DNA from 2 places in the Aminobacterium sp. genome. Region 1 is predicted to be linked to the other one. Evidence: riboswitches for the same ligand, from Rfam matches in the RefSeq annotation. Region 1 holds a riboswitch; the other holds the start of a gene.

What was found. A riboswitch is a leader RNA that binds a small molecule or an ion and turns the genes downstream of it on or off. The one in region 1 is predicted to bind molybdenum cofactor.
Region 2: it holds a riboswitch for molybdenum cofactor, as region 1 does, so the genes downstream of both, VB083_RS10460 (HD-GYP domain-containing protein) here and VB083_RS07125 (aldehyde ferredoxin oxidoreductase family protein) in region 1, are expected to answer to the same signal.

Annotation. Positions count from the first base shown of each region.
Region 1 is NZ_JAYFQR010000016.1:18,028-33,171, reverse strand. It holds gene VB083_RS07175 (C45 family peptidase) at 1-20, shown strand, start outside; gene VB083_RS07170 (hypothetical protein) at 75-1,331, opposite strand; gene VB083_RS07165 (homoserine dehydrogenase) at 1,442-2,455, opposite strand; gene VB083_RS07160 (cold-shock protein) at 2,882-3,082, shown strand; gene VB083_RS07155 (metallophosphoesterase) at 3,230-4,270, shown strand; gene VB083_RS07150 (NRAMP family divalent metal transporter) at 4,447-5,673, shown strand; gene pxpB (5-oxoprolinase subunit PxpB) at 5,706-6,458, shown strand; gene VB083_RS07140 (biotin-dependent carboxyltransferase family protein) at 6,455-7,534, shown strand; gene VB083_RS07135 (5-oxoprolinase subunit PxpA) at 7,561-8,334, shown strand; gene VB083_RS07130 (putative hydro-lyase) at 8,331-9,128, shown strand; gene VB083_RS07125 (aldehyde ferredoxin oxidoreductase family protein) at 9,193-11,061, opposite strand; molybdenum cofactor riboswitch at 11,070-11,190, opposite strand; gene VB083_RS07120 (VOC family protein) at 11,300-11,704, opposite strand; gene VB083_RS07115 (N-acyl-D-amino-acid deacylase family protein) at 11,694-13,298, opposite strand; gene VB083_RS07110 (aspartate/glutamate racemase family protein) at 13,304-13,981, opposite strand; gene allB (allantoinase AllB) at 14,002-15,144, opposite strand, start outside.
Region 2 is NZ_JAYFQR010000028.1:17,874-33,017, forward strand. It holds gene VB083_RS10425 (diguanylate cyclase domain-containing protein) at 1-748, shown strand, start outside; gene VB083_RS10430 (Mrp/NBP35 family ATP-binding protein) at 803-1,639, opposite strand; gene VB083_RS10435 (ArsB/NhaD family transporter) at 1,793-3,076, shown strand; gene VB083_RS10440 (LacI family DNA-binding transcriptional regulator) at 3,071-3,904, opposite strand; gene VB083_RS10445 (nucleoside kinase) at 3,932-5,575, opposite strand; gene VB083_RS10450 (FadR/GntR family transcriptional regulator) at 5,669-6,379, shown strand; gene VB083_RS10455 (YibE/F family protein) at 6,376-7,569, shown strand; gene VB083_RS10460 (HD-GYP domain-containing protein) at 7,566-8,876, opposite strand; molybdenum cofactor riboswitch at 9,142-9,270, opposite strand; gene VB083_RS10465 (AEC family transporter) at 9,303-10,244, opposite strand; gene VB083_RS10470 (phosphomannomutase/phosphoglucomutase) at 10,349-11,731, shown strand; gene VB083_RS10475 (MBL fold metallo-hydrolase) at 11,820-12,710, opposite strand; gene VB083_RS10480 (hypothetical protein) at 12,855-12,986, shown strand; gene VB083_RS10485 (amino acid ABC transporter ATP-binding protein) at 13,176-13,952, shown strand; gene VB083_RS10490 (amino acid ABC transporter permease) at 13,952-14,605, shown strand; gene VB083_RS10495 (hypothetical protein) at 14,649-15,144, opposite strand, start outside.

The DNA of each region.
Region 1 (15,144 bases):
ACTTTTGGAAGTTTATATAAAAGTTCTATGGGAGGCCGTTTAGGAACGGCCTCCTTTATTTATATAGTAAATTGCTAGAGACGATGTACTCCTGCTGCAATAAATGAGAAACCAGCCTTGGTCAATGCTTCTGCAGTGCTGTTTACTGCTTTATGTTTTAAAAGATAGTTTAAAGAAAGGGCATTCCAATCTCCAGAAGCTTCAATTTCCTTTTTATCTCTGAAATAATCCAGAATGTCTGATGGATGAGTAAGCTGTTCTTCGTCTTCTGGGTTTCCACCCTCATGTTTGGCAGAGATATTAGGTATAGTTTCCACGAGTTTAAGTAAATCCTCTCTTCTGTTATAAGGTTGTAGGACGATACTTTTCCACGTTTCAGTAATGTGGTGTTCTATCCGAACTTGCTCTTCAAGTTTAAGCTCTTTGCGGATAGCAGCTGCTTTAGCAAGATGTTCAACATCGATAGAGTTAGAAAGATTAAAGCCAGCGAGTGGCGTTGATCCATCTTCTCTCGCGAAAAGTCGAGCTGCTAATAATGTCCACAAAACTGCATAGGGATTATCATTTCCCATAAAAACGGAAATTTTAAATCGAATGTTTACTCCCAATTTATAGAGGAGATATCCGAGAAAAACCGTTCCGGGATTGATGTTCAGAACTTCATCTACTCCGTAATTTACGTAATAATAAAGAACTTCATCTATCCATTTAAGAGGATGCCCATTAGGCTGTCCGATACCACCAAAATATCCCGTAATAGTAGCTGGTCCTCCTAAGTGAATGTTAGAACCGTCTGTTCCTTTTGTATCTAATGTTTCTACGCAACTTGCCCCCAATATTTTTATGGCTGCTCTGACAGCTGGCAAATCTCCATTATCTGCTTCTTGTTCTTTCATTTTTCGAACGCGAATAAATCGACCTGGAAGAATCTCTCCTTTTTCTATCGCTTGTTTTGCTTCTGCTATGAGCCATGGAAAATATTGAAGGGCACTAATCTCTAATGTCGGGGCTTTTGTTTCGTCATAACTCCAAACTGGACGATCAGGAGCTATACGAGAACGATACTCCGAAAGAGAAATAAAGCGCCCTTCCTCTTTGATGCCTGCAAGCCACTCCAAATCTTTGACATAAGAACATTGAATTCGTTCCAGTTTTTTAACAAGGGTATCGATTTTTCCAGCTTCGCATGCTTTTTCGTTGATCTCAGCTACTGTTCCATATTTGGAAACGACTCTGCGTAGATCAGATAAAGAAGCATTGTGTGGATCAGTGAGAAAGTTATTAATATCCTCAAGAATAGCAGGGGTGATACTGAATTCTTGGTGGGTCATATCTAAACTCCTCCTCACATATGAAATGACATTCCCTATGAAGCCAGACTATTCAGAAAAATTATTAATAGCTTAATTTTAACAAGTAATAGTAGATATTACAAAAATCCTTAGTGAGTAACAATCGAAATAATGTCAGAAAGAAGAGCTTGTCCTGTCTCTTCTCTCCCCGCCCCAGGCCCTATTATTGTTACATCCTTAAGATTATCAGTTGTCAGTGTTATTGCGTTTGTTGCACCATTAACTCCCGATAGCGGATGGGAAAAGGGAAGGGAGACAGGAGCGACGGAGGCAAAAATCTGCCCCGAATTTTGTACTATTTTCGCTACAAGCTTTATACGTTCGTTTTGGGAAAGAGCTTTTTCTATATCTTTTCGTTTCAAGCCAGAAATCCCCACTCGGGATATATCTTTTAGGGAGATATATTTTCCCATGAAGACACTCGCAATAATTTGAACTTTTACGGCAGCATCCCAGCCATCAACATCGCCCTCAGGATTTGCTTCTGCATATCCGAGAGCTTGAGCTTCTTTAAGAGCATCGTCATATTCCAGCCCTTCTTCCATGCGTGTGAGAATGTAGTTTGTTGTTCCGTTAACGATACCTTGCACCTCAGTAATATGACATCCAGCCATGGATTCTCTCGCTAAATTGATTGCGGGTGTGCCACTTAAAACTGTTCCTTCAAAGCGATACTTGCTTTTATGTTCAGAAGCAATTTTTAAAAGGTCTTTCAAAGCTAAAGATGCCGGACCTTTATTACTTGTAACGACGTGACTTCCTCTTTGTAACGCTTTTTTTGTAATAGACAGTCCTGGTTCACCGTTTTTTAAATTAGTCGGAGTTACGTCTATTACAATATCTACTTCTGGTAGGCAAATAGCTTCTTCAGGGGTAATAGTACAAGGTCCGAGAGTTTGATCATGGTTTATTTCATCAAGAAGTTTGGATAGTGACAACCCATTAGGATCAACACGGCTTCCCTTACTTTTTGTAACTACTGCTATTGTCTTGAAACGGAATCCAAAGTGGCTAAAAAGGTTTTCTTCTTCTCGTACTAAAATACGTGCAAGTCCTTGACCTACATTGCCAAAACCAATAAAACATAGTCCCCAAACCTTCATAATTTCATTCCTCTTTTCATCGTAAAATAAAAAAGCCGGGGATCTCCATATAAAGCGGAGACCCCCGGCTGAAGTTTCGAAGCAGAGCGAACTAATCGCCCGCCACTCCAGGAGGGTCTCCGCATGTCGTCATAGTAGTTATTGTTACGTTGTTATTGTTATGTAACTGAAACACGAATACTCCTCCTTTCAGACGTTAAAAATTTTAAAGAAGGTAACATAATGTTTGGTTCATGTCAATTGGAATGCCGTTGATTTATTGATGGCAAGGGGAGGTAATGTGACCAGGTGATATATGTATTTGTAAAAGATGAAATTGGGATATTTTATTGATTGAAAAAAAATTTCTTGACAAATATACAGAAAACCTGTATGCTTACCAAGCTGCGGGAAAGTTGCAGTAAAAACATTTTAGGAGGCAACATTTTGACACAAGGAACAGTAAAATGGTTTAACGGCACAAAGGGTTATGGTTTTGTAACAGGTGAGGACGGAAAAGATTATTTCGTTCATTTTAGCGCGATCCAGGTTGATGGTTTTAAGACTCTTGACGAGGGACAGCAGGTTTCTTTTGATATTGAGACCGGCAAGAAAGGTCCTCAGGCTGCCAACGTTAAACCTCTGTAAGATTTTACATTGTTTTTAGGCAGAAGATAGTTAAAGGCGCCCTTTAAGGGCGCCTTTTTTTATATTTTTTGAGATTTTCTCTGGTGTTTGATGTCATTTTCAGTGATAATAATTAAAAAATAGAGTTTGTAAAAAAAGGAGGCATTCATGTCCCTTTATGTCACCGGCGATAAGCACGGAGTCATAGAAATGGATGAGTTGTTGCCTTTTTATCATGCAATAGGTAAAAATCTAAATGCGCAAGATTATTTGCTCATTGCAGGTGATTTTGGCCTTCTTTTTGCTCCAGAACCGACAGAAAAAGAAATACAATGGATGGATTGGCTTTCGTCCGCGCCATGGACGACTCTTTTTATAGATGGAAACCACGAGAATTTTACAAGACTTGACGCCCTTCCCACGGAGATCCGTTTTGGAAACCCTGTTGGAGTAGTAAAAGACAAAAAAATATTTCATCTGAGGCGAGGTTATATATATACCATCGCTGGTTGCTCGTGTTTTGCGTTTGGAGGAGCACTGAGTTTAGACAGATGTTTTCGAAGGCCTGGCCTTTCATGGTGGGAGAGAGAAATACCTTCTGAGGAGGAAATTGTACGAGGATGGCAGTCTTTAGAAGCCGTACACTGGAATGTCGATTATGTATTTACTCATATGGCACCTTTATCTGTTTTAATAGAGTTGTTACGAACAAAGTATATTGGGGTTCAGATCAATCCGTGTCACGTTCCTCGAGATCCAGTAGCCATTTATTTTGATACGTTAATTCCTCGTCTTCATTTTCAAAAATGGTATTTTGGTCATCTTCATGTTCAAACTCCTCCTTTCGTTCTTCAAACAAAAAAACAAGGAGCTTTTCAGGGGGTATACCGCCATGTTTTACCTATTGAAGTAGAAAATAAAGAGCAATCTACGGAACTAGCAGTTAAAGAAACATGCACGTATAGCCTTTCTCAAATTCTTCTCAAAAGTAAATCTCTCATAAAATTAATAGAGCAGCATGGAGAAGTGCTCAATATGTGGTTAAAATTTAGGAAACCTCCTCAGGCTCACGATATTATGGCTTTTCAATCTATTGTCCGCCGATCTACATGTAACGAAATTGAAGAGTCTATACATATATCTCAAAATAAAGGCTATTATCATCTTTTACTTATACTTAAGGTTGAATATAAAGAAAAGCAACATTGAAGTTCTTCGGTTTTTCCTTTCAAATCTATCTATTTTTTATTTAAAAACTACTTATTTATATATAAAAAGTTTTTATCATAAATTTCCCTTAAAATTCTATAAAAATAAAATAAAAAAATCTAGCCTGACTTTTCTTTATGATACTATTAAATTAAATTGACTTGGAGGTGGTGCTTATGAACGGTACAACGAAAGAGATGGGAGAAAAAAAAGCTCTGGACAAGAAAGGAACATTAAGTGTTTTGTTGGGAGCTGCTTTTCTCATGGCTACTTCAGCAATAGGACCAGGGTTTCTAACACAATCTGCGGTTTTTACGCAGAATTTAAAAGCCGCCTTTTCGTTTGGAATAATTCTTTCTCTTATCTTAAGTTTTATTGTGCAGATCAACATTTGGAGAATCCTTGCCGTATCAGGCATGCGTGCGCAAGATGTTGCTAATAAGGTGCTACCTGGACTCGGTTACTTTTTGGCCTTTGCTGTAGCATTGGGGGGACTTGTTTTCAATATAGGGAATATTGCAGGTGCTGCCATGGGTCTGAATGTAGTAGCAGGCGTTCCGTTAAAAATAGGAGCTGTCGTTAGTGCTGCTATCGCTGTTCTCCTTTTCTTGCGTAAAGAGCTTGGCAAAGCTATGGATACTTTTACCAAGATCCTTGGCTTTATGATGATTGCGTTAGTGTTGTATATGGTTTTCAACACAAAACCACCAGTTGCCCTTGCTGTAAAAGAAGCAATCCTTCCTTCTAAAATTGATTGGATGATTATTTTAACTCTAATAGGTGGAACGGTAGGAGGATACATTACTTTTGCCGGGGCACATCGTATTATAGACGCAGGTATTGTAGGGCAAGAAAATTTGGGAGCGATTACACGAGGGGCTTCTAATGCTATAGGTATTACAGGTATTATGCGTATTTTGCTTTTCCTTGCTGTATTAGGTGTTGTCGCTACTGGGCAAACACTTGACCCTGCTAATCCACCTGCATCAGCTTTTCGTCTTGGAGCGGGCGAGTTAGGTTATAAAGTTTTTGGTGTAGTTATATGGGCAGCTGGAATTACTTCGGTAATTGGCGCTTCATACACGTCAATATCTTTTCTTAAAACGCTCTTTAGTACAGTAGAAACACATCTTAGATGGTGGATGATTGGGTTTATAGTAGTTTCAACAACTATTTTTTCTACAATTGGACAGCCAGTCACCCTTCTTATTTTTGCAGGTTCAATTAACGGGCTTATTCTTCCTCTGTCTCTTGTATCAGTACTTCTTGCTGCTTATAAGAAAGAGGTAGTGGGTTCTTATCATCATCCAATATGGATGACAGTTTTAGGATATGTAGTGGCAGCTTTTACTCTTTGGATGGGTATAAAATCATTTACAAAAATCTTTACTCTTTTCTCTTAAAACTATTCTGATCTGTTGGAGGTGAATGTAATTTGGAAGACCAACAGTGGCCGAAAGTTCTTCTTGCTGGTGATAGTTGCATAATTGTGGAATACGGCAATTCCATTGGATTGGAAATCAATGCTAGAGTTCAGGCTTTGCGGCGTATTTTGGAAAAAAGAAAAATTTCCGGAGTGCATGAGTTCGTTCCTACATATCGCTCTCTTGCAATTTACTTTGATCCTGTAAAGGTAGAACAACCAATGCATTTTCTTTCTCTTTTAAAGCGTTTGGCAATTGCTGCAGAGTCAGAGTCAGGTGTTGAAAAAGGGGTTGGTATCATTATCCCTGTCTGTTACGGTCGTGATTTTGGACCGGACCTTGATAATGTTGTTCATCATACAGGACTAACGGAAGAAGAAATTATAAATCGGCATTCTTCTCCAGATTATTACTGTTATATGCTTGGTTTTACTCCTGGTTTCTCATATCTTGGTGGAATGGATGAAACAATTGCGACACCTCGTTTGAAGGAACCTCGAGAAAAAATTCCTGCTGGAAGTGTGGGAATAGCCGGTAAGCAGACAGGAATTTATCCGATTGATAGCCCTGGTGGATGGCAGCTTATAGGACGAACACCTTTGCGTATGTTTGATGCAGGCCATGAGCCTCCCACATTAGTTGATGCCGGGTTGTGGATACGTTTTCAGCCCATTTCGGAGGAAGAGTATAAAAATATCGAAATACAGGTTGCTCATGGAACATATACTCCCGAAATGTTCAATAAAGGAGAGGTTCCGGCATGAAGATAAAAATTATACAGCCGGGAATGCTTACGACTGTTCAAGATGTGGGAAGATGGGGATTTCAAGGCAAAGGAATGCCAGTTGCTGGTGCTATGGATCTTTTTGCTTTGAAAATTGGCAATGTTATGGTGGGAAACAATAAAGATGCTGCATGTCTTGAAGTGACGGTATTAGGCCCTACCTTATCGGTGTTAGAAGGGGAGGGGGCTGTAGTTGTTACAGGTGCTGATCTTGGTTTCTCTATCAATGGAATAGCTTCGTGTTGTAACACGGTTTATAAAGTTAAAGAAGGCGATATCCTTTCTTTTAGCGGCATGAAAGGTAATGGATGTCGTGCATATGTCGTTTTTTCAGGCGGAATAAATGTTCCTATTATTATGGGGAGCCGCTCAACGTACCTTAGAGCTCATATAGGTGGCTTTGATGGACGCGCACTTGTAAAGGGTGACGTTCTTAATACTGGTGAACCTCATATTTTGTGGCAGCGGTTTATAGATTTCAAATGTCCTTTCGATGTTTTGCCTGAGCGGAGAGAAGGTCAACCCCTTCGTGTAGTTCTAGGTCCTCAGGATGAAGCATTTTCCCCTAAGGGAGTAGAAACATTTCTGTCTGAATCATATAAAATTACTGATTCTGCAGATAGAATGGGATACCGTTTGGAAGGACCTGTTGTTGAGCACCTAGAGGGAGCAGACATTATTTCTGATGCTATTCCACTTGGCTCTATTCAAGTTCCTGGACATGGACAGCCAATTGTGATGCTTGCTGATCGTCAGACGACAGGGGGATATACGAAAATAGCTGTTCTATGTTCTCCCGATATTTCGGCGATTGCACAACGTTTGCCAGGAGAAAAGGTTTCTTTTAAACAAGTATCCTTTGAAGAGGCTGTTTTGATTACCCAAAAAGAGGCTGGTCAAGTTTCCAAACTAAAGCAAAATGTAGCAACCTGGATTACAAGAATCCCAACTTCCACAATTGGGCATAAATCGGAAATGCCAGTTTCGTCTGGTACGTGGAAGCTTACTGTGGACGGACATTCTTATATGGTTGACTGGGAACGCATTGAAAATTGATTTTTACGAGAAGAAGGGATGATTCCATGTTCTCTGTAGATTTAAATAGCGACTTGGGTGAAAGTTTTGGAACATATGTTTTAGGGCACGATAGAGATGTTATGAAAAGCATCAGTTCTGCTAATATCGCCTGCGGGTTCCATGCTGGAGACCCTCAAGTTATGTTAAAAACAGTAGAAGAAGCCGTTAATAGTAACGTTGCGGTAGGAGCTCATCCGGGATATCCAGATCTTATGGGATTTGGGCGAAGAAATATGGCGTGTTCTGCAGATGAGGTGTATGCCTATTGCCTATATCAGGTAGGAGCTATTCAGGCTGCCTGCAAAGCACGCAGGGCTTCCTTGCAACACGTAAAACCTCATGGAGCTATGTATAATCAGGCTGCTAAGGATTTGTCTTTAGCTGAAGCGATTGCTCAGGCAGTAAAAGATGCAGGCGATGATCTTATTCTGCTGGGGTTGGCAAACTCATCCTTTGAAAAGGCTGCTAACAAACTAGATGTACCCTTTGCAATTGAAGCTTTTGCTGACAGAGCATATCAGGCGGATGGTTCACTAGTTCCTCGCAAACAACCGGGAGCTGTTATTCATGATATAGAGATAGCTGCGAAACGTGTTATTAAGATGGTAACAGAAGGTGCTATAGAAGCTATAGATGGAACAACTATTCACCTGAGGCCTCATTCTATATGCCTTCATGGTGATACACCAAGTGCTGTTGCAATGGCCGCATCTATAAGGGAAACTCTTCTTAAAGAGGGGATTGCTATTCGAAGTATTAGGGAGGTGTTGAGAGCATGAAAGGATCGGCGTTTTCAGAATACTCTCCGCAGCAAGTTCGAGAAATAATACGAAAAGGCGATTATGACCTTCCTACCCCTGGAATGGCAAAAGGTCATGTACAAGCTAATCTTGTAGTATTGCCTAAAGATTGGGCATACGATTTTTTGGTTTTTGCCCAGCGAAATCCCAAACCTTGTCCTGTGTTAGACGTGACGGAGCCTGGAGATCCAGAACCTAAAATAGTTGCTCCAGGTGCAGATATAAGAACAGATATTCCCAAATATCGAGTCTGGATAGATGGTCAATGTGTTGATGAACCTAAAGATATTCTTAAATATTGGCGAGATGATTTTGTCGCCTTTCTTCTAGGTTGTTCTTTTACCTTTGAAAGCGCTTTGCTTGACGCCAAAATTCCAGTGCGACATATAGAAAAAGGTTCTAATGTCCCCATGTATATTACAAATATTCAGTGCAAGCCTGCTGGACGTTTATCTGGACCTATGGTAGTCAGTATGCGTCCCATTCCTTACAATCAGGTGTCCACCGCTGTCCTGTCGACAGGCCGATTCCCGGCAGTACATGGAGCGCCTATTCATATTGGCAATCCAGAAGCTATTGGAATTAAAAATGTCAATTCTCCGGACTTTGGAGATGCTGTTCCGATTTACGATAATGAAGTGCCTGTATTTTGGGCTTGTGGTGTTACTCCTCAAGCAGCACTTATGGCGAGTAAACCTCCTTTGGCTATTACCCATGCTCCTGGGCATATGTTTGTGGCAGATCCAAAGGATTCATCATATGCGGTGTTTTAAAGAAAGATTATAGGAGAAAAGTGAGCGGAGCTGCGTTGTAGCGATGCAACTCCGCTTTTTGGTTTTACATTTTCTGGGCTATATCGGTCAGATCAAGTTCCTTAAGTTTTTCTTTTGTTGGAATACCTTGCTTGTCCCATCCTTTTACAGTGTAGATAAGATCAAGAAGGCGTTCTTGATCAACAACTTGTCCTTTGCCTGGTCCTTCTTCCGCTGATTCTTGGCTAAAGCGTTCAGGAAGGTAGTCATCTTTTCGTGTAAATCCTTCTCGGATGTTAAAGAGCCTTTCTAAATTAATAACGCGTTCACTGACTTTGAACAGATCAGCGTAGGTATAGCTTAATCCAGTGGCATTGCTAAAAAGTTCTGCCCACCGTTTCCCCTTTATAGCGAGGGTTATGCTTGCAAAAAGGCAAACTCCTAGAAGATTTGTGGACATAGATAATTCTTCTAATGGCTTAACCCAATCTTTGTTTTCTTCGCTGAGAGGATTCACTTGTTCTTTAACTCCTAACTCTTCTTCTACATATCCAAACGCGTCTATCGTAGCTCCATAAGGTCTAAGGTGATCTGCACCACGAGGAGAAATCATGTGAGAGAGAGCTTCTGCCTTGCTTGCTCTTACGCCGTCGGCGGCCATTTCTTGTCCTTTTACGTGCATTACATATTTTATGGCCTCTCCTCCGAGGGTCTGAGCTGCGCGCAATGAGCCTTCTCCTAACAAGGTTGCAAAATCACCCTGTCGATACGCTATTCGTTCTACGAGTTTGACTATAGATTCACTATTCCCCCATGTTAAATCAAGACCGTCTGTGGCTTCCTTATTGATAATTCCCTTTTCATACCATTCCATGGCAGTAGCTATGACTTGACCTGCAGATATAACGTCAAGACCAAGATTATTCGAAATATAATTTGCAGCTGTAATAGAGTGTAAGTCAGTATTGCCGAGTTTTTGTCCGTAAGCTGCTACTGTTTCGTATTCGGGGCCACTTCCCGAGAGCCCCTTATATTTCCCCTCTGGAATAGTTGTTTTACGAACGCAGCCAATGGGGCAGTTATAGCAACGATCTTGTTGGACGTCTAGCTTTTCATGATACGCTTGATGTCCTAGATATTGATTGAAATCTGTTGTTGTATGTTGCCAGTTATAGGCAGGAACAAGTCCAAGATCGTTCATGGCATCAAAGAAGGAAGGAGTACCAAATTTCATCATTTCTTCTCTTACAAAAGCTTCATTATGTAAATCCTGTATTGCTTCTTTTACATTTTCATTAAATCTTTCTGGGTTATGAGGGGTGAGGAGAAGAGAAGAACCATATACGGCTATGGCCTTAAGATTTTTACTCCCCATTACAGCTCCGCCCCCACCTCGTCCAGCTGCATGGTCACGTCCCATCATAACCGTTGCATAGCGAACCTTTTTTTCTCCAGCAATTCCGATACTTGTCACTTCTGCTTTTGAGTTATCGATCTCTTCTCGTATCAAACGCTCTGTCTCATGTGTGTCTCGTCCCCATAATTTTTCAGCAGAATAAAGATGAATTTCTTCGTCATTAATAAATATATATGTGGGTTTTTGAGCACAACCATGAATAACGAGCATGTCATAACCAGCTCTTTTAAGTTGAGGCGCCCAGGCCCCACCTGCATTTGATGCACTAATTGTTCCTGTCAGAGGAGATTTAAACATGACAACAGTACGCCCCGAACAGGGGGCTTTTGTGTCTGTGAGAGGACCACAAATAAAGAGTAATTTATTGTCTTTTGAAAGGGGGTCGATTCGTGATTTTAGGTTTTCCGCGAGATAAAGTGTTCCGAAACCTTCTCCGCCAATATAATTTTTGATCCAGTTTTCAGGAAGATCGTCAATCCAGTGTTTGCTATTGGTCAGGTCAATGTTCAAAATTTTACCCGTGTAAACATTAAACACTTTACATCCCTCCCTGGATAGGTTTTCCTTTCCAAGAATGGGAGGCATGGCCGTTTCCAGCTATACCCTGACGGTTGGTGGCCATCTCAATAAAGAGGAAGGTCATACAACTCGGAAAACGTTATTTAATATTTTAAATTTTCTTACATTACCATAATATCAGCAGAGAAGAATAATTTAAAGGGTTGCCTAATAGGCAGCCCTTTAAAAATAAGATGAAGGAGTTTAGGTTTGAATTTTATTTATGAAAAACTTTACGAGTATCTTCTTTAAGAAATTTTTGTATTTCAAATTCATAACCGCCTGGTCCTTTGAAAAAGAAGCATTCAACAGGGAAATCTTTAGGGCGTTGAATAGCGGTTTCTAATTGTATGTTGTAATTTTTTAATCGTTCATACCATACTTGCAAGTTGTCTGTAACGAGAGTTATGAGCACTGCATTTTTATTTAGAGCTTTACAGTGACCAGTTTTTTCATCTACGATTCCTATAAAAGCCCCTGTAGAAAGTCGGTATAAACGGGCTGTTCCTTGATCATCTACAAGCTCAAGGTTCAAAGCCTCTTCAAAAAAAGGGATAGCTTCATTCAAATTTTTAAAATATAAGAAGGTTATTTGGGAATCAAATTTTTTTTTATTTTCCATGACGGAGAACCTTTCCAGGTCGATTTCCTGTAAACCCTTGTTTATTTACAACTAGGGTTCCATTTATAAAAACTGCATCAATACCTGTGGGGTAAGCTGTTGGGTTCTCGTACGTAGAGCAATCACTTATTGTTTTGGGATCAAAAATAACGAGATCTGCCCAATAACCTTCTTTTATGGTTCCTCTATCATGAATTCCAAGAATAGAGGCTGGATAGGAAGTAACCTTGCGTATAGCTTCTTGAAGCGTAAGCCGTTTTTCCTCGAGAGCGAAAGATTTCAGATATCGAGGATATGTCCCGTAGAGCCTTGGATGGGGTTTCCCTCCGAATATTCCATCTGTTCCAACTGTCCCGTGTGGGTGAGTAATAACTTTTTCTAGGACGTTTTCAGAACCATAGAAACTTATCATAGTTACAGCAAGCTTTTCTTCTGCGAGAAGGTCCATAACCATATCGATGGGATCTTTTTTAAGAGTGTCTGCTATTTCTTGGCAGCTTTTGCCTTCCATCCATTTGTTGTCAGGAATTTGTACTGCTGTAACAATAATATTTTCCCAACCTACTGAGATTTGTCTATTGTGCCAAACATCTAATCCCTTGGTAAAATCTTGATGAATTTTTTCTCGAAAATCTTGCTTTTTAAGGTTGCGAACCAAAGCTTCGGTTCCTTCATTAAAAGTCCAATTTGGAAGGACGGCTGTTAAAACTGTGCAACCTGCTAAGTAAGGATATCTATCCCAAGATATGCGCAAACCTCTATCTATAAGGTGATCTGCTTTTTCTAAAACCTCATCTATGATTGGCCAATTTACCTTTCCATAAGCTTGTAAGTGTGAAACTTGGAGTGCGACTCCCGATTCCTGTGTTATGCGTGTTACCTCATCAAAGGAACGTGAGAGATAAAAACCTTCGTCTCTTTGATGTACTACATATATTCCGTCGAAAGCGGCAACTTCTTTGTTCAGTTCTATAAGTTCCTCCGTATCTGCAAAGGGACAAGGCGGGTAAATAAGGCCAGACGATAAGCCAAAAGCGCCTTCTTCCATACTTTCGCGAACAATAGATTTCATGCTGCTAAGTTCGGATGCTGTTGGTTGACGTTCATCCATTCCCATAGCTGCAATTCGTACTGGTCCTTGGCATAAAAGTACGGCCATATTGTTATATGGAGCTGCTTTTTCTATGGCATTTAGATAGCTTCCAAAACTGTTCCATGTCCATTTTGATTCAGATAGGATTCCGTCAAGACCTGCAAGAAGTTCTCTGATAGTGGAAATACTTGTGTCATTTATTGGGGCAGGACCAAGACCATCTTGTCCTAAAACTTCAGTCGTAATTCCTTGGCGTATTTTAGCGTCCGATGGAGAATCAGAAAAAATCTGTAAATCAGAATGACTGTGCATGTCGATAAAACCAGGGCATACAATGTGACCATTAGCATCTATAATTTCTTTGGCTTCCGAGGGCAGTTTAGAAAGATATTCTTCTTTTATAAGAACAATTTTCCCATTCAATATTCCGACCTCACCTTTGTACGGTTTTTTGCCTGTGCCATCAACTATTAATGCATTTCGTATAATGGTATCTAACAACGATGTCACCTCCACGTAGAAGGACCAAAAAGACCTTTTTTGCTTGTTTTAGAATGTGTTTTTACATGAGTTTCTGCTAAGCGTATCGCATAGGGAATTCCGTCTATAACAGGTACACCTATGCGTTGAGAAAGTTCTGTATCTAATCCAGAAAGAGCAGCGCATCCGAGAGTTATTACCTCTGCGCCATCTTCTTCTATGGCTTTAAGAGCAGCAGGTGCTATTTTGTCTGCCAAGCTTCCTTTAATCGAATCGTCCATAACACGAACAGATGCACAACGATATCCAAAACCAAGATTGTGAATCATCCGCTGTTTCATTGGTAGAGACCGTTGCGACATTTGAATAACGGAAAATTTATGGCCCAATGTCATAGCTGCCAACATTGAGGCTTCTCCAATGCCTACAACAGGTTTTGTCGTGCATTCTCTGAGAATATGAATGTTTACGTCACAAGTACAACAAAGAACGATAGCGTCAATTTGCGATTCGTTTTCTTTTACGATTTTTAATAATCCAGGACCGCACATAATTTCATCAATGAAATCTTCTATTAAGGGCGGGGCATCAAAAACTGCTTTACATATTATTTCTGTGCCCAAAGAGGCTATTTTTATTGCTGATTGATAAATCAATTGGGTAAATTTTTCATCAGAATTAGGATTGATCGCTAATATCCTCATTTCTATTTCATGCCTCCTGACTATTTTGCTGCAATATCCATTTTGTAATAATGCCCATAGCCTGGCTTTACCTGTATTTTGCCGTCTATAAACACTGTTTTACCTCGTATGATAGTGCGTTTTATTTGTCCTTTGAATTTTTTGTTTTTATAAGGACTCCACTTATTGAGGTAGAAAAGCTTACTATCATCTTGCACCCATTCTTTAAGAGGGTCAAAAAGAATAAGGTCTGCATCGTATCCTATCTGGATATCACCTTTTGCATAACCTAATCCAAATCGTCTAGCTGGCTGTGTGGCGCAAAGTTTAACTAGTTGAGTCCAAGAGAGTCCTCTTTTTCGTCCCTCTGTAGCAACGACAGGTAAGAGTGTCTGGACACCTGTACATCCTTCTGATACGGTCCAGAAATTATTATTTTGAGGAGTTTTTTTCTCAAAAGAATGTGGAGAATGGTCTGAAACAATCATGTCAATAGTGCCATTTAAAACCATTTCCCAAAGTCGTTCTACATTTTCACGAGACCTGACGGGAGGATCACATTTTAATAAAGCACCATCTCGAATGAGATCTTCTTCATCTAGAGCGAGATATTGAGGACAAGTTTCGGCTGTTATATTGGTTATGCCGTGTCCTCGAGCTTCTCTTAGTGCTTCGGCTCCACTTGCAATACTGAGATGGCATATATGTGTTTTGCAATTAGGAACAAGGGAAGAGAGGAAGATAAATCTCTTTACTGCTTCTAACTCTGAATATTCAGGGTGAGACTCTAAATAAGCTTGTGCGTCATCACGGCCAGATAGCAGAAAATCATCAACTAACTCTTGTATAAGAGTGTCGTTCTCTGCATGTGCACAAACCATTCCACCTAACTGGCCTATTTTTTTCATTCCTTTGAGAAGTAAGCCATCGTAAGTCATAGGGTAGTTTGAACATCTACAGGTGAAAATCTTATAACATTGAGCTCCAGCTTCAAAAGTGGCCTCTATATCGTTCATATGATGGGGAATAATTCCACTATACAAAGAGAAATCAACAACAACTTGAGGAAAAGCAGATTTTTTCTTTTCTTCAAGAGCATCAACTGTTACAGTACTAGGTTCAGAGAGAGGCATATCAACTATAGTCGTTATTCCTCCTGCTGCTGCGGCTTTAGTTACACATTC
Region 2 (15,144 bases), on a different contig from region 1:
AGAAGATGTTCTTACAGATGATTCTTCTTTCTGCACCATTCCCGTACCTATTCTAGTCACGGATGAGAATGGACTTATTACGAATGCTAATGAAGCTTTTCTTTCCCTTATCGATCAAAAAAAAGAATCCCTTTTAGGGAAAATTGTCACAGAAATTATTTCTCTTGACACGGAAAAGATGGTTTTAAAAGGGAAAGAGTGGCATATTCAGCAAAAGCAGCAGGAAGGTGCATTTTTTTTCTTTCTTTCCGAGGATTCCGAGCTTAATGAAAATAATGAGCCACATAAAGGTTTTTCAGACTTATTGGATTCCGATCTGCCAATTTATACTTTTAAATATAGCGAGCGTCGTCTTCCTGAAGAGATAAGTCGGGCTCACAGATATCGACGGTGGCTTTCTGCTGCCCTTTTCAAAATGGATTTTCATAAAACAGAAACAGGACTTTTTTCTTCAGATGATGAAGATGATTTTTTCAAGGCATTTTGCAACTATGTATTTGAAAAAGTAAGAGAAAGTGATCTTTGTTTTCGGATGGGCAATAGAGAAGTGCTTGTCCTTATGCCGGAAACGCCTCAAAATGGAGCAAAAGAATTAGCTATACGATTGACACATTTTCCGAAGGATGTCAGTGAAGAATATGATATCGCCGAAACAGCACAGGTCTACTCAAGCATTACCTTTTATAATGGAAATCAAGAAACGACTGCGGAAAAAATTCTTCAAGCCTTGTACAGCAATTTAGCATAATGGGAAAGGTAACTTTATTCAAGCTGCCTTTCCCATTCTTATTATCAACGTAAATTAAACTTCTACTGAAACTCCCAACCGACTTAAAACACCCTCGGCGAGAGAGTTAAAAAGCTCTTCATTCTTATATTTCTCTATATCGCCATGATCTGCCAGGCGTGCAAGCTCTGGATCAATGGGGAATCGCCCTAGAGCAGGTATAGAGAACTCCTCTTCAATCTCTTGTACGTGACTCGGTCCAAAAACTTCCATCCTTTTTCCACAATCAGGACACTTAACGTAACTCATATTTTCAATAACACCAAGAAGTGGAATTTCCATCATTTGAGTCATATTGAGAGCTTTCTCCACTACCATAACGGAAAGCTCCTGAGGTGACGTAACTACGAGGAAACCGTTCAAGTCAATAGTCTGCATAACTGTGAGAGGCGCATCGGCCGTTCCAGGAGGAAGATCAACTATAACAAAATCCGTGCCATCCCATGCTACATCTTCCCAGAACTGTTTTATTACATTTCCAATGATAGGGCCACGCCATACCACTGGTTTAGTAGGATCGTCAAGAAGAAGATTGACAGACATAACTCTTATATTGAAAATAGAAGAAGCTGGAGGAACGATTCCCTCGGGGGTACCGTATGGAGCATCAGAAATTCCCATTAATTTGGGAACAGAAGGTCCCGTTATATCTGCATCGAGAATTCCTACAGAAAAACCTTTTTTCGCCAAAGCAACAGCCAACAAGCAAGATACGGAACTTTTTCCTACTCCGCCCTTACCGCTACCAACAGCTATTACGTGGCCAACATTCTTTTTCTTTTTAGCGCATCCGCTGCAACCTTCACAAGAAGATTTTCCGCAAGATTGTTCGCCGCATACATTATCTGACATTCATTTATCCTCCCCTATTGGAATCCCCTCAGAGGGGCTTTTTGTCTGTTTCTTTATACTCTTAGAGATTGTGAGCGTCAAGTTATTCACACTCTTGTCGCCATTCCTGAATAGTTGTATAGTGAGAAATTTGTCAGGAGGCGATGATGAAAAATGCAAATCCAAGCCTGGATAACATTAGGTATATTTATTACTATTTTAGCTATTATCGGAACGGGAAAACTCTCAAGAAGCGTAGCTGCTCTTCTTGGGGCAGCCTTTCTCATGGTAACACAGCTTCTTCCGGCAGATGTCGCTGTTCGTTTTATCGACTTTAACACTATTGGCCTGTTAATGGGAATGATGATTGTTGTCGGAGTCCTCTCAAAAACAGGTATTTTCCAATATATAGCCATTAAAAGTCTTAAGATGACCAAAGGTAATTGGCTTATAACTGTTTTTGCCATTACTTTAACAACAGCAGTCCTCTCTGGTGTGCTTGATAACGTCACGACAGTATTGCTCATCAGCCCTATTATTCTTTCTCTGGCTGATATTATGAAATTCAACCCGGTTCCCCTTCTTATTTCAGAAGCTATTGCTTCGAATATTGGAGGGACGGCAACTCTTATTGGAGATCCACCAAACATTATTATTGGTTCTCATGCCCACTTTTCTTTTATGGATTTTATTGTGAATCTGACTCCCATTACCTTTATCGTTCTTTTTGTTACTGTGGGAATCATTGCCCTCATATATAGAAGAGACTTCAAAATTCAGCCCGAAGAATATGAGAAAATTCTTAAGGTTGATGAGAATGCTGCTGTGAAAAATATTCTGACTTTGAAAAAAGCCCTGATTATAACTGGTTTTATTCTCATTGGTTTCTTAAGTCATGGATTTTTACATGTTGAAGCAGCCGTTATTGCTCTTATGGGAGCATCTTTGCTTCTCGCCATCATTCCAGACAACGGAGACGAGATCATTCACAAAGACATAGAGTGGCCTACTCTTATTTTTTTCGCAGGACTCTTCATTATTGTAGGAGCCCTCAAAGAAACGGGAGTTATTTCTGCTCTCTCAAATATTTTAGGACGCCATCTCCACGGACACCCCATGGCAGCGTTACTTACCGTTCTGTGGTTTTCAGGCCTAACATGTGCTTTCGTAAATAACATTGGATTTACGGCAACTTTTGTCTATGTTATTGACGAGTTGGCTGGACAGGTGGGCATGCCCTCCGAGCCTCTTTTCTGGGCTCTTGCGCTAGGAGCCTGTCTTGGAGGCAACGGTAGCTTCCTCGGCGCAGCTGCTAACGTTGTGGTTGCAGATGTCGCCAATCGTTTCGGATATCCCATTACCTTCAAAGCATTTATGAAGACAGGTATGCTTAGTGTATTTATAGCAATGATTCTATGCAGCATTTACCTCGTTATCCGTTACAGAGCTTTTTTATAAAGATATAACTTCCCCATCAGGACTATAAAGAGGAGGAACGACCATGACTTTTTCAGGTCGTACTCCCTTTTCCTGAATAGCGTTGAGAGAAAGACGACCTGCAATGGCTCCCAGGTCAAAAGCAGGCCAATCAAGACAGTAGCACTTTAAAATTCTGGCGAGATCTGGATACCCGCAAAGAACAATATTCTCTCCTCCGCCAATCATATTTTTTTCATGAGTTGAATCTAATATATGAATAGGAAGAGCGCTCTTCATCGTCGGTTTTTCTAAAAAGTTTTCTATCCCCTTGAAGAAGGGAGATGCTCCTTCATCAACAACAAAGGGTCTCCCTTGAGCAATTTTGAGAAGTTTTTGAGCACCACGTTCCAGATCGATCATAACAGAAGACCCCAGTAGACTCTCCGTTCCAACTGAAACAAAAGATCCTTCAAATGAAATATCTGGAGTCGATCCAGCTATCCATATAATTCCATCAACATTACGCGAAAGAAGATCTCGAGCTACCAAATTTCTTTGAGAAGAAATCTCCCCTGAACATTTCACTAACAAGCTATAATTCTGTCTCGATATGACTCTGTCGAGTCCTGATAAAAAAAGTCCCACCCACGGACGTGAAAGGTCTTCAAAAACAACTCCTAACAACCCGGTACGATTGCTTGATAATCCCCTGGCCACGGCATCAGGCTGATATCCCAAAGCCTTGGCTGCCTGCCATACTTTTTCTCTTGTCGTCGACGATATGCGGGAATCACCTTTCAAGGCTCGACTTACAGTTGCCTTATTCACATTAGCTAATTTAGCTACATCTTCCATCTTTACTTTCATCTTTGGCACCTCTTTAGACTTACCCTTTTAGTGTTCGTAACATCCGCCCCCTATAAATTCTCGCAAAATAGAATTCGATGGAACATATTCAGACGATAGCGGCGGGACGAATTTCAGCATCGAAAGAAGTCGCCGGGCTTCTCCATACATGGAGGATGACTCAGATACTGTCTGCAAAAGAGGTTGCACGTACCCCTTCAATATGGCCAGTTCGTAGGGTAACGAAGAGTTAAACATAGCATCTGCACGACTTTGATAAGGGAAAATATACTCCTTCGCCCCTTTAATTACAGAAGGCCACAAATCAAGTGTCCGCTCTGCTGAATGTCCTCGCGTTCTGTTATCTCGAATCATACGTCGAAGCAGTCTATTATCGGTAGTGCTTGTTCTGTTGTGTTCGTCAAGGTTTATTCCAGTTAGAGGCGACACAAAGATACCAAATTTGTTTTCTTCGGGAACAACAGCTGTAACCTTTTCATTAAGGCCATGAATACCTTCGAGAATCAAAACATCATTTTTTGCTAGCCGAAGAGTTGGCCCCTCAAACTTTTCCCCCTTAATAAAATCAAATTCAGGAACACGAACCTCTTTCCCCTTCAGAAGTTCAGAAAGCTGTTTTTCCAAGAGATCAAGATCTATAGCTTCAAGAACTTCAAAATCGAGATTCCCATGTTCATCCAAAGGTGTTTTTTCTCTATCAACAAAGTAATTGTCAAGAGAAATAACCGTCGGATTCAATCCACACACCTGCAGCTGTATTTTCAATCGTTTGGCCGTCGTTGTTTTACCAGATCCAGAAGGACCCGCAATAGCAACTATTTTAACTCTTTCCCGCAAAGCAATTTCCTCGGCAATACGACTTAATCGCTGTGAATGAAAAGCTTCGGAAATAAGAACAAGCTCCAGTCCCTTTCCTTGGGCTATTCGAGCATGAAAGCTATCCATCGTTCTCAGGCCCAATACCTCCAACCATTTGGCGTAGTCAAGAAAAACTCCAGAAAGCTTTTTAGAAGCCCTGAATGGAGGAATACGCTTAGGATACGACACAGTAGGAAACTGAAGAACCATGCCCGGCGAAAACAATTTCAGTTGGAAGACACGTAGATATCCTGTCGATGGAGCGAGTGGAGCGTAATAAAAGCCGTAATTGTCTTCGCAACGATAGAGTTCTACTGGGTCTTCGGCTGCCCACATGAAAAGTCGCGCACTCTCTGGATTTCCCTGACGTTCAAAAATACGCCGTGCTTTATCGAGAGGAACAACTTCTCTTGTAATAGGAACATCCCGATTAACAAGATCGCGAAGAGCTTTCTCTACAATAAGCACATCGTCTTCTTTTAGCTTCCCTTCTGGAAGCTCCCAGTAATAGCCATCACTTATAGAGTGTTTAATAACAATTTTTTTATTTAAAGCTCTCTGCACTGCTAAAACGAGTAGAAAGCTCAAGGATCGGCGATAGACTTCCATCCCTTCAAAAGAAGAAGTATCAACAAATTCCACATCAGCATCATCGTCCACAATCCAGCCTAGTGGTCTAAGATAATTGTTGACGCGCCAAGCCACAATATGAGATCCTCCGTCAATATTTGCCTTAGAAAGAACGTCTTTGCCATTCATAGGGCTGGAGCATTCACAAATATCATGGTTACGGATACGTATCTGAAAAGACATTTTTAGCCTCCTCTCGTGCCTTTCTATCTGGTATGATTTACTTTACTACAAGAAGAAGAATACGTCTTGAGTTGTTTGGGGAGGGTAAGTAGAATGACGAAAAACAAATCTACGAAAATATATGAACAAGTCGCAGAGAAATTAAAGAATCTCATAGCCTCTGGACAATTGATCCAAGGTGATCCCCTTCCTCCTGAACGCCAGCTAATCGAAGAGCTAAATGTAAGCCGCAGCTCGCTCAGGGAAGCTTTTCGTATTCTTGAACTTGTAGGTCTTATCGAAAGTATTCCCGGAAAGGGACGCTTCGTAAGAAAATCAAGATTTGAAACACAACATTCTAAAATGCCCCTACAAGATGAAGCTATACTTGAGTTAGTTGAAGCTCGAATGACATTAGAACCAGCAATAGTTACCGAAGCAGTTAAACATGCTACTCCAAGCGATTTAACGCGCATACGCAAAATTCTGACACTGACAAGCAAAGATGTAGAATCTCTTGAACATAGAGCACAATGCGATTATGATTTTCACTTGCTTCTTGCCGAAGCAACACATAACTTTGTTTTCGTGAACATTGTAAAGATGACTTTCAATCTTATTATGGAAACTCATGAGCGAATTTATTCTCTACTTGATGACAAAGAAATTTTTTTAAAGGAACATAATCAAATATATCAAAGCATTCTTGATCGTGATATCAAGAAAGCCCGCCGCCTGATGACTAACCATGTCAGCAGGGTATATAAGACACTGCTTGACGGCATAGCTCTTGAAGATCACAAGGAGGATATTTCTTTACTATGAACCAGAATCAAAGCATAAAAAACTATATTCTAGCCTTTATTGCCGTCATTTTCATTGCACTTCTAGCAGCCGTTTCCGTCGATAAAGTAGTCTTAAATTCTTGGAATACTGACGATTCTCTCATTGTTCGCATCGATAGGGTGGGCAAAGTCAGAGGGACAGAAAGCCCCCTCTCTTTCAACAACTCCAATGAATCTTCGGAAAGCTCCTCCAGCTCTGACGAGGGACTCTGGCAAACTGAGTACATCGACATTACCGTTACCTTTCTTAACGGAGAAAAAAAGGGAACTAAGGAAGATCTTCTCATAACTCAGCTGTCAACGTCTTCTCTAGAACTCATAGAAGAGCGTCGATACCTTCTTGTAAGTGACTTGTTCGAAGATGGAAGTATTCAATACTCTATTAGCGATCGTTATAGAATACCATGGGTCGCCGCTTTTCTTATTTTAGCCTCTGGAGGCCTAATCGCCTCTGCAGGAAAAGCCGGATTCAGGGCCCTTGCTGGCCTTCTTCTTTCTTTAGCTGTACTTCTAGGTTGGTACGTTCCAGCGCTGGCTCAGGGAATTGCCCCTGTCCCCTTCGCTATTCTTGCTGTAGGTGCCGTTTCTATTATTACAGTACTTCTTGTTGTACGAAGACCGGCTTTTTGGATCGTTGCATTTTTAGGCGCACTAGGTGGTGCTGTTGCTTCTTCTCTCGTAGGCTGGGCCATGGTCAAAACATGGCAACTCACCGGACTGGCAAGTGACAGTGCAAGTCTTTTAGCTTCTACCATCCCTGGAATGTCAATGGAGGGACTGCTTCTCGCTGCAGTTATGATTGGATCAATTGGAGCTGTTCTTGATGTTGCTATTTCTGTAACATCGACTCTTGCCGAAATGTTCTCATATGATAACAACATTGAAGGGCATAGATTATGGCAGGCAGGAATCGGAGTAGGTCGTGAAGTTTTGGGAAGTATGATTAATACGTTGATATTGGCCTATTTAGGTAGCGCGCTGCCCTTTACCATCCTCATTACAAATGCAGGAATTGATGCTACGGCACTCTTTAATGATCCCTATATAGCACAGGAACTCGTGCGAAGTGTCGCTGGTACAATCGGTCTTTTGCTAACAATTCCAATAACAACAGGGGTATGCGTCTGGTGGCTTGAGTTCCGATTACAACCTCGAAAAAAAAGTGCTTAATCTCCACCTGTAGGAATATGCTCAAGAAGTGACGGGATAAAACCATTTTTTATAATATGTTCCCAACTTGGCAAAGAAGCGAGGGAAATTTTTCTGTCATGGAATGCTTTTTGTATACTTTCTAAGAAGCGATAGGCCGATGTTCCGAAGTCTTTTGGTGATGTTAAAATCTCAGCAGTTTTTAAAGCGAGATGTTCCAAAGAAGGAGCTCCAATAATAATCTGTGCCGCCTGATTTTTAAGAGGAAAAACACATCCCAACTTGTGTTCATCTTCTTGTCGGAAAGTACCTAAAATCATTACCTGAGGTTCTCCATCAACAATTGAAGTGACTGCTGATAGTGTCCAGTCAGAGAGAAAAAGGATACTCCCAACTGGGTAAGGGATTATAACTTTTTCAAGAAGAGGGACAATAGCAGGGTCAAACTTTATTCCGGCCTCTTTACGTATAATTTTGAGAGCCTCTGCCGGAAGAAAAGCACGTCGATAAGGACGATCGCTAACCAAGGCATCGTAACTATCAGCTACAGAAACAAGTCTGACGAGAAGGGGAATCTTTTCTCCATAGAGACCTGGTAGTCCGACACGTCCATAGCCTTCCCCATTCCAATATTGATGATGATTCAAAACAATAGCTCTCGCCATGGGGTTAATACACGGAAATTCCCTTACGATTTTAAAGCCATCGTAGGGATGTTTTTTCATGAGAGCCCACTCTTCACTATTCAATGAACCTTTTTTATTGATCAGAGATGAGGGAAGCATAAGTTTGCCAATATCGTGGAAAAGTGCACCAAGGCCTATGTTGATCTTATCCTGATAAGAAAGGACAAAAATCCCCTCTTCTTCTCCTCTGCGAGACAACAACAAAGCTACAGTCATTACACCTATCATATGCTCATACGTGTACTGATCATGACTACTAATATTCTTTAAACCAAACAGTACCGCCGTAGAGTCTTCGAATATAATCGAAATGACCTGAGAAACACATTTTTGAAGACTCTCAAGCTCTTTAGCATGTAAAGAACGATTATGAACCACGTTTTGAACTATTTGAGACATATGCCCTCGCAACTGTCTTTCCATATGTTCAGGCACCAGAGACTGCCATTCACTCTCATTTATCTCAGTCTCTCCTGGCAAATAGACAAAACAAGCTTCAACGCCTCGGCGCAAAAGTTTAACTATCATCTGTTCGGTAAGGATGATTCCTGCACTTAATAAAAGTTGCCCCTCACAGCCGAGAACAGATCGAGCTAAACGCATTCCCGCCCTGAGGTGATCTGACGTAACGATAAGCGGCATTTTCCTGTCCCCTGCAAAGTCCGTAATAATTAGATACAAAACCAGAGTTCATAATAACACACATATTAAACAGGACTCTCTCTACCAAGGCCTGTTTAAAAGTGGTACTTTTGACCCTTTTAGTTGCACAAAGGTATGATTAAGGGGAGGGGATTTGCTTCAAGCAAATCCCCCGGCTGATCTATTGCAAAATGGTACGGGAATAGATCTCAAAAAGAGAGGCCGCTTCTTCTCACAGGAGAAACGGCCTCTCTTTATATGCAAAGATAAGCTTTTTGTTCCTCCTTTTCAAACATGGAAGGCTCTCTCGTTTCCGAAAAAACCCTAACGGCCCTGAACCATAGAAATTTTTTAAAAAATCTTTAGGTTGTCAGGCTCGGAGGTTCTTCATATTTTTAATAATGGTACCTCATTAAAAACAAGAAATCAAGATATACCTAAAAGATTTGCCCATAGAGGAATTGTCACTATAGAACAAAGCGTTGAAGCAGCAATAGACTCAGCCGTATAGTTTTCATCCATGCCCATGCCACGAGCAACAACGTAAGAGTTAACGGCTATGGGCATTGAAGATACAAGAACTGTCGTTTTAAGTAACATAGAGTCTACTGGCCACAGATGTAAAAAGAACCATACAATTGTAGGGAAGATAAGAAGTTTGAACAAAATGGCTTCCCACGTATCTTTGAGTATCGCCTTCACACGCGATAACTCTAAAGAAGCCCCCAGCGCTAACAGTGCCAAACCGCTTCCTACATTGCCGAGTACCTTCAACGCTTCATCAAGCCACGCTGGTAACGGACCGGTTCCTACAAATGCACACGAAACACCTACAACACACGCCATGATAAGAGGATTTGTAAGAATTCGTTTCATTGTATCTTTTAATGCACTCAAACGAAAACTTCCAGAAAGAACAACTTGCCCCCAAGTAATGGAGATCAGTTGATATCCAGCCATGACAACAGCAAGATACAAGGAAAGGGCCTGAAGGCCAGCTTCTCCCAATGCCACGGATACAGCTGGAACACCCATAAAAATGTTATTCGAACGTATAGAAACCATAGTCAGGACAGAGACTCGCTCCCTCTTTAATTTCAGGAAGCGCCCAAATAAAAGAGCGAGAGGAGGCGTAACCATAAGAGAGATATAAATGGCCTTTACGAAGTTTCCCCCCATGAGGACTTCTACGTCTGCTCCATAAGTCACTCTAAAAAGAAGTGCTGGAAGGGCAATCCAATACAAAATAAAATTCATGCCCGCAAAAGCTTCTTCCCCTACAAAGTGTTTTTGCCGTATGAACCACCCGACGCTGACAATAAGAATTATAGGAAGAACTATTAGAAAACTACCCACCTGAAATCTCACTCCCCCCTTTGTTACAAGTGGTATTATACATTGCACAGACAGAAAAGATCTGGTTACGATATAATATTCAGCAAAATATAATCAGGGGAAGGTGATGAATCCTGATGAAAGTCCCAGCACATATTTTCAGAGAATACGATATTAGAGGGATAGCCGATACAGAACTCACAGCAGAAACTGTTACAACCATAGGAAAAGCCTATGGAACCTTCCTTCGCAGAGAAGGAATAAGAACAATCACTGTTGGAGGAGATGTACGCCTTTCTACAGAAAGAATACGTCAAAACGTTATTAGTGGTGTTACATGGGCAGGTATTAATATTATTGATATAGGTGTCGCTACATCGCCACTTCTCTACTGGAGCCAATATCATTTTAATCTTGATGGTGCCATCATGGTTACGGGAAGCCACAATCCTAAAGATATGAACGGGTTGAAGTTAGCATTTGGTAAGAGCACTATGTATGGAGAACAGATTCAAGACATTCTTTCTATGATTGAAAAAGATGATTTTGTGCAGACAGAAACACCTGGTTCAGTAAGAAAAGCCAATATCTGGAATGAGTATATAGATATGCTCGTATCGAAGATAAAATTGGGCACACGTAAACTTAAAGTTGTCGCTGACGCAGGAAATGGAACGGCAGGACTCTATATCCAAACATTCCTTGAAAAATTGGGGTGTCATGTTATTCCTCTTTTCTGCGAACCAGATGGAACATTTCCCAACCATCATCCCGATCCTCTGAAGCGAGAAAACCTCACGTCACTTATAGAAAAAGTCAGAATGGAAAAGGCAGATCTCGGGCTCGCTTTTGACGGGGATGCCGACCGCATCGGAGTTGTAGACGAAAAGGGATCGGTAGTATGGGGAGACACCCTTATGGCTCTCTATTGGCGCGAAATTCTTCCACAGCATCCAGGAGCAACCGCCATTATAGAGGTAAAATGCTCACAAGCTTTGGAAGACGAAATCCGTCGTCTAGGAGGGGCTCCGCTCTATTACAAGGCTGGACACTCTCTTATCAAGGCAAAGATGAAAGAGATTGATGCTCTTTTTGCCGGAGAGCTTTCAGGACACATGTTTTTCGCTGATGAATTTTATGGTTTTGACGATTCTTTCTATGCCGCAGGACGTTTGCTTCGCATTCTTTCAAACGATAGTCGTTCTCTTTCTGAAATGCTTGTTGATTATCCAGTCTATTACAGCACTGCTGAGGTTCGAGTAGACTGCCCCGATGAAAAGAAATTCGAGGTTATTGAAACCATTAAAGAAAAGGCACTTAAAGACCACGAAGCTATAACTATTGATGGGGTTCGAATTCTTTACAAAGAAGGTTGGGGGCTCGTAAGGGCATCAAATACACAGCCTGTTCTTGTAACACGATGTGAAGGGAAAACAAAAGAAGCTCTTGATGCCATAACAAAAGATATGAAACAACGAATGCTCGATGTGGGTATTTCAGATTTTGAATGGACATATTAAATATGTGAAATAATAACGATACGAAAAAGGGTCCTCTCAAAGAAAAACATATTCAACAAACTAAACATCGAGGACCCTTTTAGTTAATTTATATCTTTTTCCTCCACAATAAAAAGCCTTTTTCGACCCAAGTTTCTACTAGGCCTCTCTTTTCAAGAAATGCGAGATGTGCAGATATTGTCGAGAGATTCAGTACATATTGAACAGGGTTCATATCAATATTCCATGTTGCTGCTAAGTGAGCAAGAACCTCTTCGCGACTGTGTGGGTCAGAACAAGAATGCAAAACTGCGTCGTTTAAAGAAAGGATTCCCTTCCTGTTAACTTCAACGATGGGTGTAATGTCTTCTTTAATAGCTTCGGCATGACACGGAACAAACCATGATGCTTCTATTGTTTCTAGTTTATCTAAAGTAGAAAGAGTTGCCTCAACATCGAATGTAACTATAAAACGATATTTATTGATAATCTCTTCAGAAAAAACACTATCTGCTATATAGCACACTCCATCAGACGACAAAAGGCCTATCATGTTTATAAAGTGGCCAGGAAGATCAATCACCGTCAGGTCTGTATTGGGAACAACTTGCCCTCTTGTAAGTTCTGTCCCGACAACAGAGGGAACAGCTTGTAAAAACTTCGTCTGTATCCCACTAAAAGGATAGGCTCCCCATAAAATTAAAGGCTCCAAAACAGGATTTTCAATAATCGTTCTTTCGATACTACTCGCCATAATGACACATGATGTTTTTTTCTGTAAATATGCATTACCACCAATGTGATCAGCGTTGGAATGAGTATTTATAATTCCTTTAAGAGTCAAAGAGTTTTCTTGTAATAGCCGAAAAAGCTTACGCCCTGAACTCTCGTCACCACCACTATCAATAAGATAACATCCTCCCTCGCCATCCTTCCAAATACCAATATTGACACGTCCTGGTATATAACAACTTCGGTTATTTAAAATGTTAATTTCCATAAGATAATCACCTCTCAAAACTCTAATTTTTTGATAAACTTCCAATTTCCTTTTCTCCATGATAAAATGAGCTTGGTGGTTCGTACCAATAAATTTTTTGAATTTAATGGTTCGTATGTAGCGCTTTTCAGGAGGTGGGTAAAGGTGGAAGTTAAGAAAACAAAAGAGAGCTCGAAGAATATTCGTACTAAATATATGAACGATCAGAGCGACGCCTTCTCTAACGCAATGTCAGATCTTAATCAGGAACTATATCGTTGCCGTTACGATTCCTAAGACATAGTTGTCTTTAAAAAGTCGGGGCCAAAGGGCCCCTTTTTTTTATGTTTTTATACTACTTTTTCCTCAATGAATTGTTCGTGATACACCGGATTATTTTATTTTTTCAATTATTTTTCAAAAAAATGTTTGCCAGTAACCTAAAGTTGAGTTATAATTCCCGCGACAAACAGGAGGTGACGATTGTTGCAAACTGCAATCGAAGTTAAAAATTTACATAAATCGTTTGGAGACCTTCACGTTCTACAGGGAGTGTCACTCTCCGTAGGTGAAGGTGAAGTTGTTTCTGTTATCGGGCCAAGCGGCTCTGGGAAAAGCACTCTCGCCCGTTGTATCTGCCGTCTTGAAGATATTAATGATGGAGAAATATATCTCTACGGACAACGAATAGACAACGGTAAACATTCTAACAAAGAAGTAGCAAATCTTGTAGGGATGATCTTTCAACAATTTAACCTTTTCCCTCATCTTTCAGTTTTGGATAATGTTACGCTCAGCCCTATACAGATTAAGGGAATGAAAAAGAGTGATGCTGAAGATTTAGCCGTCCGTCTTCTCGAACGAGTCGGCCTTGGAGATAAAGTAAGTGCAAAGCCTACTCAGCTCTCAGGAGGCCAGCAACAGCGGGTAGCTATAGCTCGAGCTCTTGCGATGCAACCTAAAATAATGCTTTTTGATGAGCCAACAAGCGCCCTTGACCCCGAGTTGGTTGGGGAAGTTCTTGATGTTATTGCTCAACTTGCAGAGACAGGAATGACAATGGTCATTATTACCCACGAGATGCTCTTTGCTAAAGATGTTTCGGATAGAATCGTCTTTATGGCAGATGGAAATATTGTTGAACAAGGATCACCAAAAGATATTATGGTGAATCCTTCTCATCCGAGAACACAAATGTTCTTGCAAAGGATGCTGGCCCACTTCGGGGAAGATCTTACAAAAAATCAGGGAGGTGCATACTAATGATGTTGGATTTCACGTCAATAACTCCCTATTGGCATATGTTTTTAACAGGTGCCCTCTTTACAGTAAAAGCTTCAATCCTTGCTGTTTTACTTGGATCAATTATTGGTGTTTTGATTGGTGCTCTTCGCGTTGTGCCCTTTAAACCACTTAAAAGTATTGCTGCAGCTTACATTTATGTTATCCGAGGAACACCGTTGCTCATACAACTTTTCCTCATTTACTTCGGATTACCATCTCTCGGAATTAATCTTCCGGCTTTTGCTGCTGGCATTATAGGTTTGTCTATTAATTCAGCTGGTTATGTCGGAGAGATAGTACGAGGAGGAATTGAAGCTGTGCCTAAGGGACAATGGGAAGCCGCTCAGGTCCTTGGCCTTTCGTACTTCAGAACAATGCGACACATTATTCTTCCTCAAGCTATACGAAATATGCTTCCGGCTTTCGGGAATGAATTCGTCACTCTTATAAAGGAATCATCCTTATTATCTACACTCGCCATTGCTGAATTGACAATGGTAGGGCAACAGGTTCGAAGTGTTACCTATGCTTCTTTTGAAACTTTCATTATGGTGGGACTCATCTATCTCTGTTTAACAAGCTGTACAAGTATTGCACTTCAATTTCTTGAGAAACACTGGCAAGTTAATTAAAATCATAAAAGAAGAAAAAAGCGAGGAACTTTTCCTCGCTTTTTTAATGCGGATATGTTGTTGTTTCTCTTCGTTTGCCGTAAAGTTCCATTTCCCTCATCGCTTCTTTCGCCTCTAAATACCCCCAAGAAGCAGATATTATTTCCCGTATAGAAAGTTTTCTCTTTTCACGAAGTTCATTCCAAAGGTGAAGAGGAAGATAGAGCCAAATTCTGAATACTGTCTCAGACTTCTCGAAAGATTGCTCAGAAAGAACAAGATAACCAGAACGGCTAAATAACACTACAGGTCGAGAACGTTGAGAATTCATGCGTTGGAGATCATCAAGAGTAAAGGACAAATTTTCCAGATCAGCCAATTCTTTTCGGCCAGGCAAATCTGTTAAGGAGAACCATAAATGTACTCCTTGTGCAACTTCATCAAAAAGGCTTCCAACACTTTTCAGCCATGCCTTTATACGGGCAACTGACGTATAATCATTTCTCGCCAAGGCAAAACGTATACCCCAGTAGGCTTGTTTTACAGATAAATCTCGCTCT